DNA from 2 places in the Azoarcus sp. DD4 genome. Region 2 is predicted to be linked to the other one. Evidence: predicted binding sites of a transcription regulator. Region 2 holds the regulator's gene; the other holds the start of a gene.
The links. The regulator FNR, encoded in region 2, switches genes on or off when oxygen is low (the NO sensors DNR and NnrR bind a similar motif). The targets are predictions, from matches to a motif close to TTGANCTAGNTCAA.
Positions count from the first base shown of each region.

Region 1 (6,299 bases), 2.4 Mb from region 2:
CGCGCTTGCCGGTGATGACGTTGCCTTCGATCAGCACGTCGTCGGCCTGCTCCACCCACAGGCCGAACAGGTTGTAGGTGAGGTCGCAATTGCGCACCACCGCGCGGTGGGCGCCGGGCTGCAGGTAGATGCCTGCGTTCTGCTCGCGCAGGCTGCCGCCGGAGTCGGCGACGATCAGGCCTTCGATCACCACGTCAGTGGCGGTGACGCGGATGGTGTCGCCGCGTTCGCCGCCGGAAATCGTCGGGCGGTCGATGCCGCGCAGGGTCAGCGGCCGGGTGATGCGCAGGTTTTCCTCATAGCGGGCGCGCGCCACCTCGATCACATCGCCGGCTTCGGCGCGATCCAGCACCGCCTGGATGGATTCGCCTGGCGCCACCTGCAGCGTGGCAGCGGCGGCGCCCTGCGCGAGTGCGGCGCAGGCGGCGAGGATCAACAGGCGGACGACGGCGCGGCGCATGGCGGGATCACACCACCAGCAGGCCGAGCGACTTCAGCGCCAGGAACAGCGCGGCGCCGATCAGCAGGTTCTTGAAGCCGACGTAGCAGAGCATGTCCATCAGCGAAGCCGCGCGGTAGCGCCGGCCCCACCACGGGCCTTCCTTGACGTAGGGCTTGGCGCCCAGCCGCACCACCACCTCGAACACGCTCCAGCCGAACCACCAGCCGATGACGGCACCGGCCTCCAGCCGCCCCATCGCCGCCAGCACCCACACCACGCTCGCCGCCAGCGCGAGCGCTAGGCCGGCGCCCTGCAGTGCGCGCTGGCGCTGGAAGCCGCTGCGGCTCCACGGCCACAGGTGGTCCCAGGCCTCCGCCGCCAGCCGCGCGGCCACGCCCTTGTCGTCGCCGGCATAGGGCAGCTGCACCGGCTCGGTCAGCATTTTCGGATCGACCATGTTCGCGTTCTCCTTCAGTCCGCGGCCTTAGCGGCCGGCACCGGCTTGATCGGGATGTAATAGCCGTCGGCGCCGATTGGAGTGATCGCCAGACCGGCCTTGCTGCGGCGCTTGCGCTCCTGGACCAGCGGCGGACAGGCGTGGTCGTCGGTGTACAGCACCATGCAGTCCAGGCAGTGCAGGCATTCGCGCTGGTCGATGCGGCCGTCGTCGTCGATCGCCTGCGAGCCGCAGCCGACCGCGCAGGCCTTGCAGCTGGTGCATTCCTGCTTGCGCTTGAGGCCGAACCAGCGGAAGGTCGTCGGCATTGCCAGCGAGGCGCCGAGCGGGCACAGGTACTTGCAGAACGGCCGCTCGGTGAAGATCGACAGCCCGAGCAGGCCGGCGGCGAACAGGGTGTAGGGCCAGCTGCGGTTGAAGATGCCGACCAGGAAGGTGGTCTTGAAGGGTTCGACCTCGGCCAGCATTTCTGCCAGCCCCATCGAGAACACCGACACCGCCAGCAGGCCGGCGAACACGCCGTACTTCACCCACTTCAGCCGGTTGTGCCAGCGCTTGGGCAGTTTGAACTGCCAGCGCTTCAACCCGGCCGCGCCGCCGATCTTGTAGAGCAGTTCGGAGAGCGAGCCGAAGGGGCACAGCCAGCCGCAGAACAGTCCCCGGCCCCACAGGAAGACGGTGACGATGATGAAGATCCAGAACAGGAAGATGAAGGGGTCGGTGAGGAAGAGCTCCCACTGCCACTGGAACAGCAGCGCGTGGAACCAGGTGAGCACCTGGGTGATCGAGGGCTGCGCCATCAGGTGGAAGCCGACGAAACCGATGCTGATCACCCAGCCGGTGTATTTGAAGGCATTGACCGGCCACTTGTTGGTGCGCGTAGCGGCGCGCGTGAGGCGGTCGCGCTGGGCATAGACCACGCCCACCGCCAGCAGCAGCGCGGCGAAGGCGGCGATTTCGACGGTACGCGTCTGCCACACCCTCAGCCACGGCGGCGCCGGCTTCTTCACCTCGGGGCGGCCGCCTTCGAGGTAGTGCGCCGGCAGCCAGTATTCGCTGTCGAAGTTGGCGAAGCTGCGCGCGCCGGTTTCGCGGTCGACCCGGTTGCCGAGGAAGATGAACTTCCACGGGTAGGCGGCGGAGAAGGCATCCGAGCGGATGATGAAGATCGCCGACTCGTTGAAGGCGGGCGCGCCCGGCGCCGCGAGACCGTAGAGGTTGAGGTAGTCGAGGTCGCGGAAGGTGAAGGCGTCCTGGCCCTGGCGCACCTGCACCCGGTCGTAGAGCCCGCCGCGCACGAAGCCGGAGCCCTTGAAGGATTCCTTGCCGGCGCTGCGGATCACGAAGATCGCCTGCTCGTTGGGCTTGAGCTGCGCCATCAGGTTGTTCCAGCTGGTGTCGCCGAGCAGCGCACGGCCGACGTCGGGCTGGTTGAGATGGCCGAACCAGAGCTCGATGAAGGGTTCGTCGCCACGCGGCAGGCCGACCTGCTCCGGCTTCACCGTCAGCCTTTGCACGCTGCCTTCCTTCACCAGCGCCGCCCAGTCGGGCCGTGCGCCGGTTTCGCGGTAGCGTGCCGGCGGCCGCACGGTGCGCTCCAGGATGCCGACCTGGCGCGCCACCGCCGCGCCGGAGGTCATCATCACCTGGTTCTGCGCGATCACGGTGACGGTGGCGCCGGAGATCGCGTCCAGCCCGATGATGTCCTCTTCCGGCCGCGAATGACCGATCTCGATGTTGTCGCCGACGAACTTGCCGAGGTACTGCTGGTTGAAGCGCACCAGCGCGGATTCCGGGATGCCTAGCAGCAGGATGGGCTCGGAGTGCTTGAGGATGCGGCTGCCGGTGAAGCGGCCGGCGGCGTCCATGCCGATCAGCGTCACCACCGGCTTGCCGGAATAGGCAGGGATGTCGGTGATGTCGGTCGAGAGCATCACGTAGCCGACGAGGCGGCGCTTGCCGGCTTCCTCCGCGTAGCCCTCGACGTAGAAAGGCCGGCCCTTGCGCTCGGAGAACGTGCTTGCACCCGGCAGCACCTCGGTGCAGGGCGCGTAATCGCACAGCCTGGGTGCGGTGTTGAGCTCGGCGGGCAGCTTGGCCTCGTAGGCATCGGCACGCACCAGCGGCGCGGCGAGCAGGAAGACAATAAGGACGATCAGCGCTCTGAAGGCGTTCGGCATGTTCATGGTACGGTCCGTTGGGGACGGTGTGACGGCAGTCTAGAAACTGCCGTGGCGGCTGTACTTGTTGCGGGTCAATTTCCGCCGGGCGACCGCCCCCGCCGCCGCACGGAAAAAAAGCGAGGGGCACGCGGCCCCTCGAAACTCACCCCATACAACCCAGCAAATGCAGGATCAGGCTTCCACGATCATCCGGGTGCGCATCTCGAGGTGCAGCGCGTGGCAGAAGTGGGTGCAGTAGCACCAGTACACCCCGAGCTTGTCGGCCTTGAAGGTGACGGACTTGGTTTCCTGCGGATTGACGATGAAATTGACGTTGTACTTCGGGATGGCGAAGCCGTGCGTCAGGTCCTCGACCTTGTCGAGGTTGGTCAGGATGATGGTGACCTCGTCGCCCAGCTTGACCTTGAACTCGCGCGGCTCGAAGGCCGGCGCCAGCGAGGCAATCTTCACCGTGACCTTCTTGCCCTCGCGGAACACACCGGCTTCCTTCTGATCCTTGACCGCGAGCGGGAACTCGTTCATGTCGTAGATCTGCTTCGGACGCAGCAGCTCGCGCTTGAAAATGATGAAGTCGTGCGGCTCGGGGCGCACCGGGTGATCGGCCACCAGCTTCATCTTCTCGCCGGAGATGTCGACCAGCTGCTCGGTCTCGGCGTGCAGCGGGCCGACCGGCAGGAAGCGGTCCTTGGAGAACTTGCAGCCCACCGCCAGCCACTTTCCGTCGGCAAACATGGTTTCCGACTGCGAGGCATTGATATGACCCGGCTGATAGGTGACGTCGAGGCGGTCGACCACGTACTTGGCGTTCTGGTCGCCAGCCTGGAACTTGATTGCCGCGTCGACATTCCACTTCACGATCTGGCTGTCGAGGAAGAGCGTGGTGTAGGCGTTGCCGCGGCCGTCGAACGCAGTGTGCAGCGGACCGAGGCCGATCTCGACCTCGGCGACGATGGCCTTGTCGAGTTCGGGCAGCGTGCCCTCGAACCATTCCAGCACCTTGGCGAGTTCGATCACGGTCGCGGTCGGCGACAGCTTGCCGGCGCAGATGAAGTACTTGCCATCCGGGCTGGCATTCACGCCGTGCGGGTTTTTCGGCACCGACACATAGGCAGTGAGCGCGGTCTTGGGGTCGGCGTTGGCGGCACGGGTGCCATCGACCACCGGCACCTTCGAATTGCCGAAGGTGGTGAACTTGCCGGCCTTCACCGCGGCTTCGATGCGGGCGATGTTGAAGAACAGGCAGGCGTCGCGCTCGGCCGACATCATGCCTTCGTAACGGAAGCCACCCTCGGTGTTGTACTGGTTGGTCGCGGCAAGCTTGCCGTCGTAGGACGTCGCAACGAGGTCGCAGTTGCCGTCGATCAGCACCTGCCAGCGCACTTCCATGCTCTCCGCATCCACGCAGGAGAACAGCGTGCGGTACTTCTCCGGCGTTTCCATGTCGCGACCGTCGTTGGGCAGCGGAATATGGAACTCGGCCCCGCAGAATACCCGCGTGGTGTAGTTGATCGCCGGATCGACCGGGTCGCGCTTGTCCGGAAAGATGCCGTGGAAGCCCTGCACATTGGGCAGTTCGGTGATCTTGTCGCAGATGAAGTAGTCGAGCCTGATACGGGCGATGCGGCTGTTGATCTTGTCGTTGATCCAGGCGTAGCGGCCGTCGTAGTTGCCGTCCTTGTAGGACGCATGGGTGTGGTGGGTATCGCCGACGGTGTATTTCAGGCTGCCGTCGGGCTTGGTGCCCATGATGGCCTTGGATTCGTTGGTGATCCCCCAGCCGACCAGCGCATCCGGCACGAAGCAGGGCACGCGGTGCAGTTCACGCCCCGAGGGCAGGCCGAGCACGCGGAAGTCGCCGGTGTGGCCACCGCTCCACAATCCGTAGTAGGTGTCGAGCTCACCCGGCTTGAGGTGGGGGCCGTGGCCGTCGTCGGCCACTGCCGCGGCAGGCGCAGCGGCCGCCGGAGCAGCTTTCTTCTCCTGGTTGCAGGCCGACAGGCCTACAGTCATGCTGGCTCCGGCAAGACCCGCGACCGCCGCGGTATTCAGGAACCTGCGGCGGCTCTGGTCCGGCTGGGCGTCCGGCATGTTGTCTTGTTCTCGGCTCATGGTCTCGTGACTCCGTTTCAGATGGGATGAGGTCTGTGACGGAGGCATTCTCGGAGCCAGGGCTGCCGGAATCCTTGATTCACCGCAAGAATGAAAAATCCGCAGGCCGAAACCGCCGACGCGGCCCGCAAACGACAAGGCGGCCACCAGGGCCGCCTCGGGATGCATTCGGGCGGGGCGGAGCGCACGCCCCGCCGCACACCGGCAAGCGCTTACTGGCGCGCGACGCTGGTCGGCGCCACGACCGACGCTTCCGGCGCAGCCGACACCGGGCGGAACTCCGCGCGAGGACCATGATTGACCGGCAGCACCTTCTGCTCCGCCACTTCCAGGGCCGGCTTGGCCGTTGCCTGTGCCTTGCGTTCGGCACGGGCGCGCTCGATGGCGGCCCAGTCGGGACCGGCCAGGGCCGATCCGGCCAGGAGGCTGAGGGTGACGGCCATCAGGCCGGTAAGCATCTTGGAAAACATGTGCGGGCTCTTCTCGGTGAATGGTGATCAGGCAGGATGACTTCGCCATCGCCATCCGCTACGGCAAGCGCAAGCCAGGCCGCGGCCGCACACGGATGCTTTGGACCGCCCCATTCCGCAAGATATATGCCCACGCGAATAATCATTATTCGCAAACGAACCGCGCCAGACTCCGCGGCGTTGTGCTAGGCGCACGAGGGAAAAGTGATGTTTGATTCATCACAACCACACTGTTGTTGTGGTTTTTGCAACCTCACCACTCGCCCGGCCCCGCGGGCAACACGCTGTGCCGCGGGCAACAAAAAAGCGCCCCGAAAGGCGCTTTCTTGATGATGCTTGGCGGAGACGGAGGGATTCGAACCCTCGATGCGAGTTTTAGCCCGCATGCTCCCTTAGCAGGGGAGTGCCTTCGACCTCTCGGCCACGTCTCCAACACGAAGGCGGCACTATATAGATTCCGCCCCGCGTGGTCAATTTCCGTTCGACATCCCCTAGTGCTTTCCTGCCAAGTGCCATCGCAAACCGCAGCGACGCAATCACAGGCACTTGCCGGGAGCGCCCGGACGACGTCGCTCAGACGCCCTGGTCGAGGCCGAAGGCCTTGTGCAGCACGCGCACGGCCAGTTCCAGGTACTTCT
Region 1 is NZ_CP022958.1:4,172,217-4,178,515, forward strand. It holds gene CJ010_RS19275 (nitrous oxide reductase family maturation protein NosD) at 1-460, opposite strand, end outside; gene CJ010_RS19280 (transcription regulator) at 468-899, opposite strand; gene CJ010_RS19285 (NosR/NirI family protein) at 914-3,085, opposite strand; gene nosZ (TAT-dependent nitrous-oxide reductase) at 3,254-5,191, opposite strand; gene CJ010_RS19295 (hypothetical protein) at 5,404-5,661, opposite strand; tRNA gene CJ010_RS19300 (tRNA-Ser) at 5,999-6,092, opposite strand; gene CJ010_RS19305 (aspartate kinase) at 6,235-6,299, opposite strand, start outside.
Region 1: the regulator FNR is predicted to act here: its motif matches at 3,144-3,157, upstream of CJ010_RS19285 (NosR/NirI family protein).

Region 2 (6,299 bases):
CGCGCTGCCAGTCCGGTCTCGGTCGCCTCGAAACCGGCCTTCAGCACCGCCTGGCGGATCAGCTCGGGGGTGACCAGCCCGGGGGTATAGCGCAGCGTTGCGCGCTCGCTGGCAAAGTTCACCGTGCCCGACACGCCCGGCAGACGGTTCAGAACCTTTTCGAGTCGCTGGGCACAGGCCACGCAGGTCATGCCGCCGATACCGAGTTCCAGCGTGGCATCCGGCACGTCGAAGCCGGCCTTTCGTATCGCCGCAACGATCCCTGCCGGCGTAGTGTCGGCGCCGGCAAGGCGCACGTGCGCTTTCTCGGCCGCGAGATTCACACTGGCCGCAACACCGGGGAGGCGGTTGAGGATCTTCTCGATGCGGCCCGCGCAGGCCGCGCAGGTCATGCCTGCCACCGGCAGATCGAGATTCGATACCACGGCGGCCGAGACAGCCCCGTCTTTGACCATGATTGCTGACATACTGTGCTCTTGCATGAAGCGACGATGAAGCGCAGTCTAAACCCCGTACTTGAGTACGGAGTCAACACCATGGCCAGCTACACCATCGGCGCCCTCGCGAAAGCGGCCGACGTCGGCGTGGAAACCATACGCTATTACCAGCGGCGCGCCCTGCTGGACGAACCCCAAAGGCGCAACGGCAGCTACCGCGCATACGGCGATGCGGATCTCTCCAGGCTACGCGCGATCCGCAGGGCTCAGCAGCTCGGCTTCTCGCTCGACGAGATTGCGGGCTTGCTATCGCTCAACGAGGAGACCGATCGAGACAAGGCGCGTAACCTGGCTCAGACAAAAATCGATCTCATCGAAGCACGCATGCGTCAGCTCGGTGAGATGCGCGACGCACTGCGCGAACTGGTGCAGTGTTGTCACGCCACCACCGCACCCGCCCCCTGCCCGATCCTGAAGGCCCTGGCGCGGGACTGAAGTCCCCCGGCGACGAGCGTCAGACCAGACAGACCACGCCGTTCCACAACGAACCGCCCAGGGTGGGCGCATGGAACAGCCCGAACACGCCGAACCCCAGCACCATCAGGCCCGCGGCAAAGCGTACCTTGCTGTTACGGGTGAGATCGCGAAAGCGCTTGAACAACATGCCAGCGAGCAGCAGATTGGGCAGCGTTCCCAGGCCGAAGGCCAGCATCAATCCCGCGCCACGCGCGGCCGATCCGGTCACCAGCGCGGTCGCAAGTACGCTATACACCAGCCCGCATGGCAGGAAACCCCACAGCAGGCCGAGCGGCAGCGCCTGCTTCACCGAATGCGCCGGCAGGAATCTGCGCGTCGCCGGTTGCAGCCGGCGCCACAAATGGTGCCCAGCCTTCTCCACCGGCGCGAGCACCGAAGTGAAGCCTGTCAGGTAAAGCCCGAGCGCGATCAGCATCAGGTTGGCGAGAACGTAAAGGCTGATCTGCACCGGCAGCACGCCGCCGTACAGCATGCCGACCGAACCGAGCGCCCCGAGCAGGCCGCCCGTCAGCGTATAGGTGGCGATACGACCGAGGTTGTACGCAAGATGGATGGGCCACTGACGACGGCTTTCCGCTGGCGTACGTACCTGTACGCTGAGTGCCCCGACAATGCCGCCGCACATGCTGACGCAGTGAGTGCCGCCGAGAAGACCAATCAGGAATACCGCAAAGTAGCCGGTTTCAGGCATGGGAAAATCTTGAACGCCCGCGAAAGGCGCGGCTCGAGCAGCAAGGAGAAGCCTGCATTCTACGCTCCCCGCTGCTCCGGCCGCACTCAGATCACGCGGGAATAGCGGGCCCGCTCGCGATCAGCGCGCAGGTAGCGATCGAACACCATGGCAATTCCGCGCACCAGCATCCGCCCTGCCGGCAACACGCTGATCCAGTCGCCCTCTACCTTGAGCAATCCCGCCGCCTCCATCTCCTTGAGATCCGCCAGCTCGTCGGCAAAATACTCGCGGAAGTCGATGAGGTGGGCGATCTCGATGGACTGCATCGACAGCTCGAAATGGCACATCAATGCCTGGATTACAGAACGCCGCAGCAGGTCGTCGGCAGTCAGTTCGATGCCACGCAATACCGGTAGCTCGTCACGATCCAGCACGTCATAGTATTCGTCCAGCGTCTTCACGTTCTGCGAATAGACCGGACCGATCTTCCCGATCGCCGACACACCGAACGCGAGCAGATCGCACTCGGCCTGGGTCGAATAACCCTGGAAGTTGCGGTGCAGCCGGCCCTGCCGCTGGGCGACGGTAAGCTCGTCGTCGGGTTTGGCGAAGTGATCCATCCCGATGTAGACGTAGCCGGCCTCGGTCAGACGGCGGATGGCGAGTTGCAGGATCTGCAGCTTCGCATCGGCACTCGGCATGTCGCTCTGGAGGATGCGGCGCTGCGGTTTGAACAGTCCGGGGAGATGAGCGTAACTGTAGAGCGAGATACGGTCCGGCGAGATGTCCAGCACCTGCTCAAGCGTGCGGTTGAAGCTGATCACGTTCTGCTTGGGCAGGCCGTAGATAAGGTCCATGCTAACCGACTTGAAGCCGGTGGCGCGGGCCGCTTCGATCACCAGGCGCGTCTCTTCGACGCTTTGCACCCGGTTGACCGCGCGCTGCACGTCTTCGGCGAAGTCCTGCACGCCGACGCTCATACGGTTGAACCCCAGGGTGGCCAACAATTCGACCGTGTCGAAATCGACTTTGCGTGGGTCGACCTCGATCGAATACTCGCCGTTGGGCACCAGATTGAAATGCGCCCGCACCGAATCCATCAACTGTCGCAGTTCCTCGTGCGACAGGAAGGTGGGCGTGCCGCCGCCGAGGTGCAACTGGGTGACCTGGCGGCTGCCACCGAGCGCGGCAGCCTGCATCTCGATCTCCTTGGCCAGATATTTCAAGTATTTGGCCGAACGCCCGTGATCCTTGGTGATGATCTTGTTGCAGGCACAGTAGTAGCAGATCGTGTTACAGAACGGGATGTGGAAGTATAATGACAGCGGTCGGCTAACCCCGCCAACCGCCCGTCTGGCCAACCAATCCTGCAAAGCCCTCGCATCGAACGCTTCGACAAAACGATCGGCCGTCGGATACGAGGTATAACGCGGTCCGTTGATGTCGAACCTGCGTATGAGTTGCGGATCGAAGATGAGGTCTGTGTGGGCGTTCATGATCGTGCTGCGGCAATGTGTGCCGAACAATGGCAGAAAGCCGGCGTTTTGTGGTTGACTTGGATCAACGCGACGATCCTCCTACAAACTCGGAGCAAGTGTATCGTGCAGATGAAGGCAGCAGTGCCGATTACTGTAGCAGGACTCAAGACGGCCTGTTCCCAATGCAACCTGGTGGAACTCTGCCTCCCCTTCGGGATGACCGAAAACGAGATCGACCGGCTTGACGAGCTGGTCGGCGCACGACGCAAGATCAAGCGTCAGCAACATCTGTATCGGGCTGGCGATCCCTTCGAAGCAATCTACGCGATCCGCGCCGGTTCGTTCAAGACGGATGTGCTGCTCGAAGATGGCCGGGACCAGGTCACCGGCTTCCAGATGACCGGCGAAATCATCGGCCTGGACGGCATCAGCAACGAAGTTCACTCCTGCAACGCGATCGCGCTGGAAGACAGCGAGGTTTGCGTGATCGCCTATGCGAAGCTGGAGGAACTGTCGCGTGAAATCGAGGGCCTGCAGCACCAGTTCCACAAGGTGATGAGCCGCGAGATCGTGCGCGACCACGGCGTGATGATGCTGCTTGGATCCATGCGGGCCGAAGAGCGCCTCGCCGCCTTTCTGCTGAACATGTCGCAGCGCTTTACTGCGCGCGGCTTCTCCGCTGCAGAATTCCACCTGCGCATGACGCGCGAGGAAATCGGCTCCTATCTCGGGCTCAAACTCGAGACCGTCTCCCGTGCCTTCTCGCGCTTCCAGGACGAAGGGCTGGTTGCTGTCCAGCAGAAACACATTCGTATCCTCGACAGTGCCGGCCTCAAGAAACTGATCCAGCACCAGTCAGCCTGCCGCTGACGGCCGCGGGCCAGCCACCCCGGCCGTTGTCGCACTCAGCGCTCCAGCACGTAGGTGCCCGGTGCCGGAGCCAGTTGGGGAAAGACATCCGAGGCAGCCGGCCGCGCGTCGACCAGCGCCCCTGCACGGGGTTTCAACCACTGCATCCAGTCCTCCCACCAGCTCCCCTGATGCTGTTCGGCGCGTTCCAGCCATGCGTCCGCGCTTTCGGATCGATGCGCCTCGGCGACCCGGAAGCTCCGCTTTGGCGGTTTGACCACAGGATTGACGATGCCGAGGATGTGACCCGAACTCGATAGCACATAGCGCTTTGGTCCTATGACCAGATTGTTCACCCTGAAGGTCTCGGCCCAGGGCGCAATGTGGTCATCCTCGGCTGCTACCGCGTAAAGCGGTTGAGTGATCATTCCCAGGTCCAGGGGCTCGCCCGCAACCACCAGTGCATCCTTCTGTACCAGCCTGTTGTGCAGATAGAGTTCGCGCAGGTACCACGCATGCATCGCGTACGGCATGCGCGTTGTATCCATGTTCCAGTACAGCACGTCGAACGGTGGAGGCGTCTCGCCGTAGAGCCAGCCATGCACCACGTAATGCCAGATCAGACTGTTGGAACGCAACAGACGGAACGCCGAAGCCATCTCCTTGCCGTCGAGAAAGCCCTTGCGCGCCATGCCGTCGGTCAGGTAGCGAATGCTTGCCTCATCGATGAAGACCTCTATATCGCCCGGCTTGCGAAAATCGACCAGGGTGGTGAACAAGGTCCAGTCCGCAACAGGCACCGCATCTTCGGCGAAATGGCGGTTCGCCCAGGCCATGTACATGCTCAGCGCCGTACCGCCGATGCAGTAACCGGCTGCGTGGACCTTGTCCGCTCCGGTGAAGGCACGCGCCGCCTCCACCGCGGCATGCACTCCCTTCATCAGGTAATCGTCGAACCGGTAATCCCGCATTGCAGCGTCGGGGTTCTTCCAGCTCGTGATGAATACGTCCAGCCCCCGATCGAGCAGAAAACGGATCATGCTCTTCTTCGGCACAAGGTCGAGGATGTAGAACTTGTTAATCCAGGGCGTAACGATCACCACCGGTTCGGCATGCACCTTGGGCTGCGTCGGAGCATAGTGAATTAGCTCGAGCAGTTCGTTGCGAAACACCACCGCCCCAGGAGTCGTCGCGAGATTCTCGCCAACAGTGAAATCGTCCGGATTGGTCATTCGGACATTGCCGCTCCGAAGATCCTCGAGCAGGTTGTGCAGGCCTTGAGCCAGACTCTCGCCCCGCGTCTCGACTGCCTTGCGCAAGGCAACCGGATTGGTCCACAGGAAATTGGTCGGAGCCACCGCGTTGAGCCATTTCCGCCACCAGAACGCCGCCCGTCTGCGCTCCTTGCCCGACAGCCCCGGAGTGTCGTAGAGCATATCCTGCATGTGGTGGGTCAGCGCCAGGTACCACTCCTTGGTGAGATCCCAAGTCGGCGAGTCGGTCCAAACCGGATCGGAAAAACGGGCATCGTCGACGTTCGGACGGATAGGATCCTCGCCCGCCAGGCCCACAACGCGGTTCCAGGTGTGCCACTGCAAACGCCACAGGTCGCTCGACAAGCGCGCAAACCGCTCCGCGAGTTCCTGCGGATGTGAAAGCCACGCCAGCTGCGCGTGGACAATGGGCGCAGCCATGCCGAGCGGATCGAACGTACCTTCCACCAGTTCGTGCAGCTGCTGCGCCGTCCGCCTTACAGCCAGGCCGGGATCGAGCCGATCAATCTTCTTCATGTTTCACCCTGGAAATGATGGGATCCTGCCTTCGGTCATCCGTCCTGATTCTGCCACTACCCGCCAGCGCAGCAACCATGAATAACGATTAGCACAATTCGTATCGCGTCCCGCGCTGCGACAAGACAGGAGACGGCCAACCGAGCCGATGTTCGATGGCTTTGGCAAATGCAGCCGAGGCGCCGGCCTCGCCGTGTACGATAAACGTCTGACGCGGCGGCCTGGAAAAATGCGCCAGCCAGGCGAGCAAGGCGGGCTGATCGGCATGAGCCGACAGACCACCTATTGTATGAACGCTCGCCTTGACCGGAATGCGCTCACCAAAGATTGTTACCGCCCGTGCGCCATCCACGAGGCGCCTCCCCAACGTTCCAGCAGCCTGGAATCCCGTCATCACAATGGCGCAAGCGCTACGTCCAAGGTTGTAGCGCAGGTGGTGCTTGATCCGGCCGGCATCGCACATGCCACTCGCCGAGACGATAACCAGACCAGAGGGGCGACTGTTCAGCGCCATGGACTCCTCTACGTCCTGCAC
Region 2 is NZ_CP022958.1:1,808,769-1,815,067, reverse strand. It holds gene CJ010_RS08535 (heavy metal translocating P-type ATPase) at 1-467, opposite strand, end outside; gene CJ010_RS08530 (MerR family transcriptional regulator) at 537-932, shown strand; gene CJ010_RS08525 (sulfite exporter TauE/SafE family protein) at 952-1,665, opposite strand; gene hemN (oxygen-independent coproporphyrinogen III oxidase) at 1,752-3,143, opposite strand; gene fnr (fumarate/nitrate reduction transcriptional regulator Fnr) at 3,255-3,995, shown strand; gene CJ010_RS08510 (alpha/beta hydrolase) at 4,031-5,764, opposite strand; gene CJ010_RS08505 (MBL fold metallo-hydrolase RNA specificity domain-containing protein) at 5,853-6,299, opposite strand, start outside.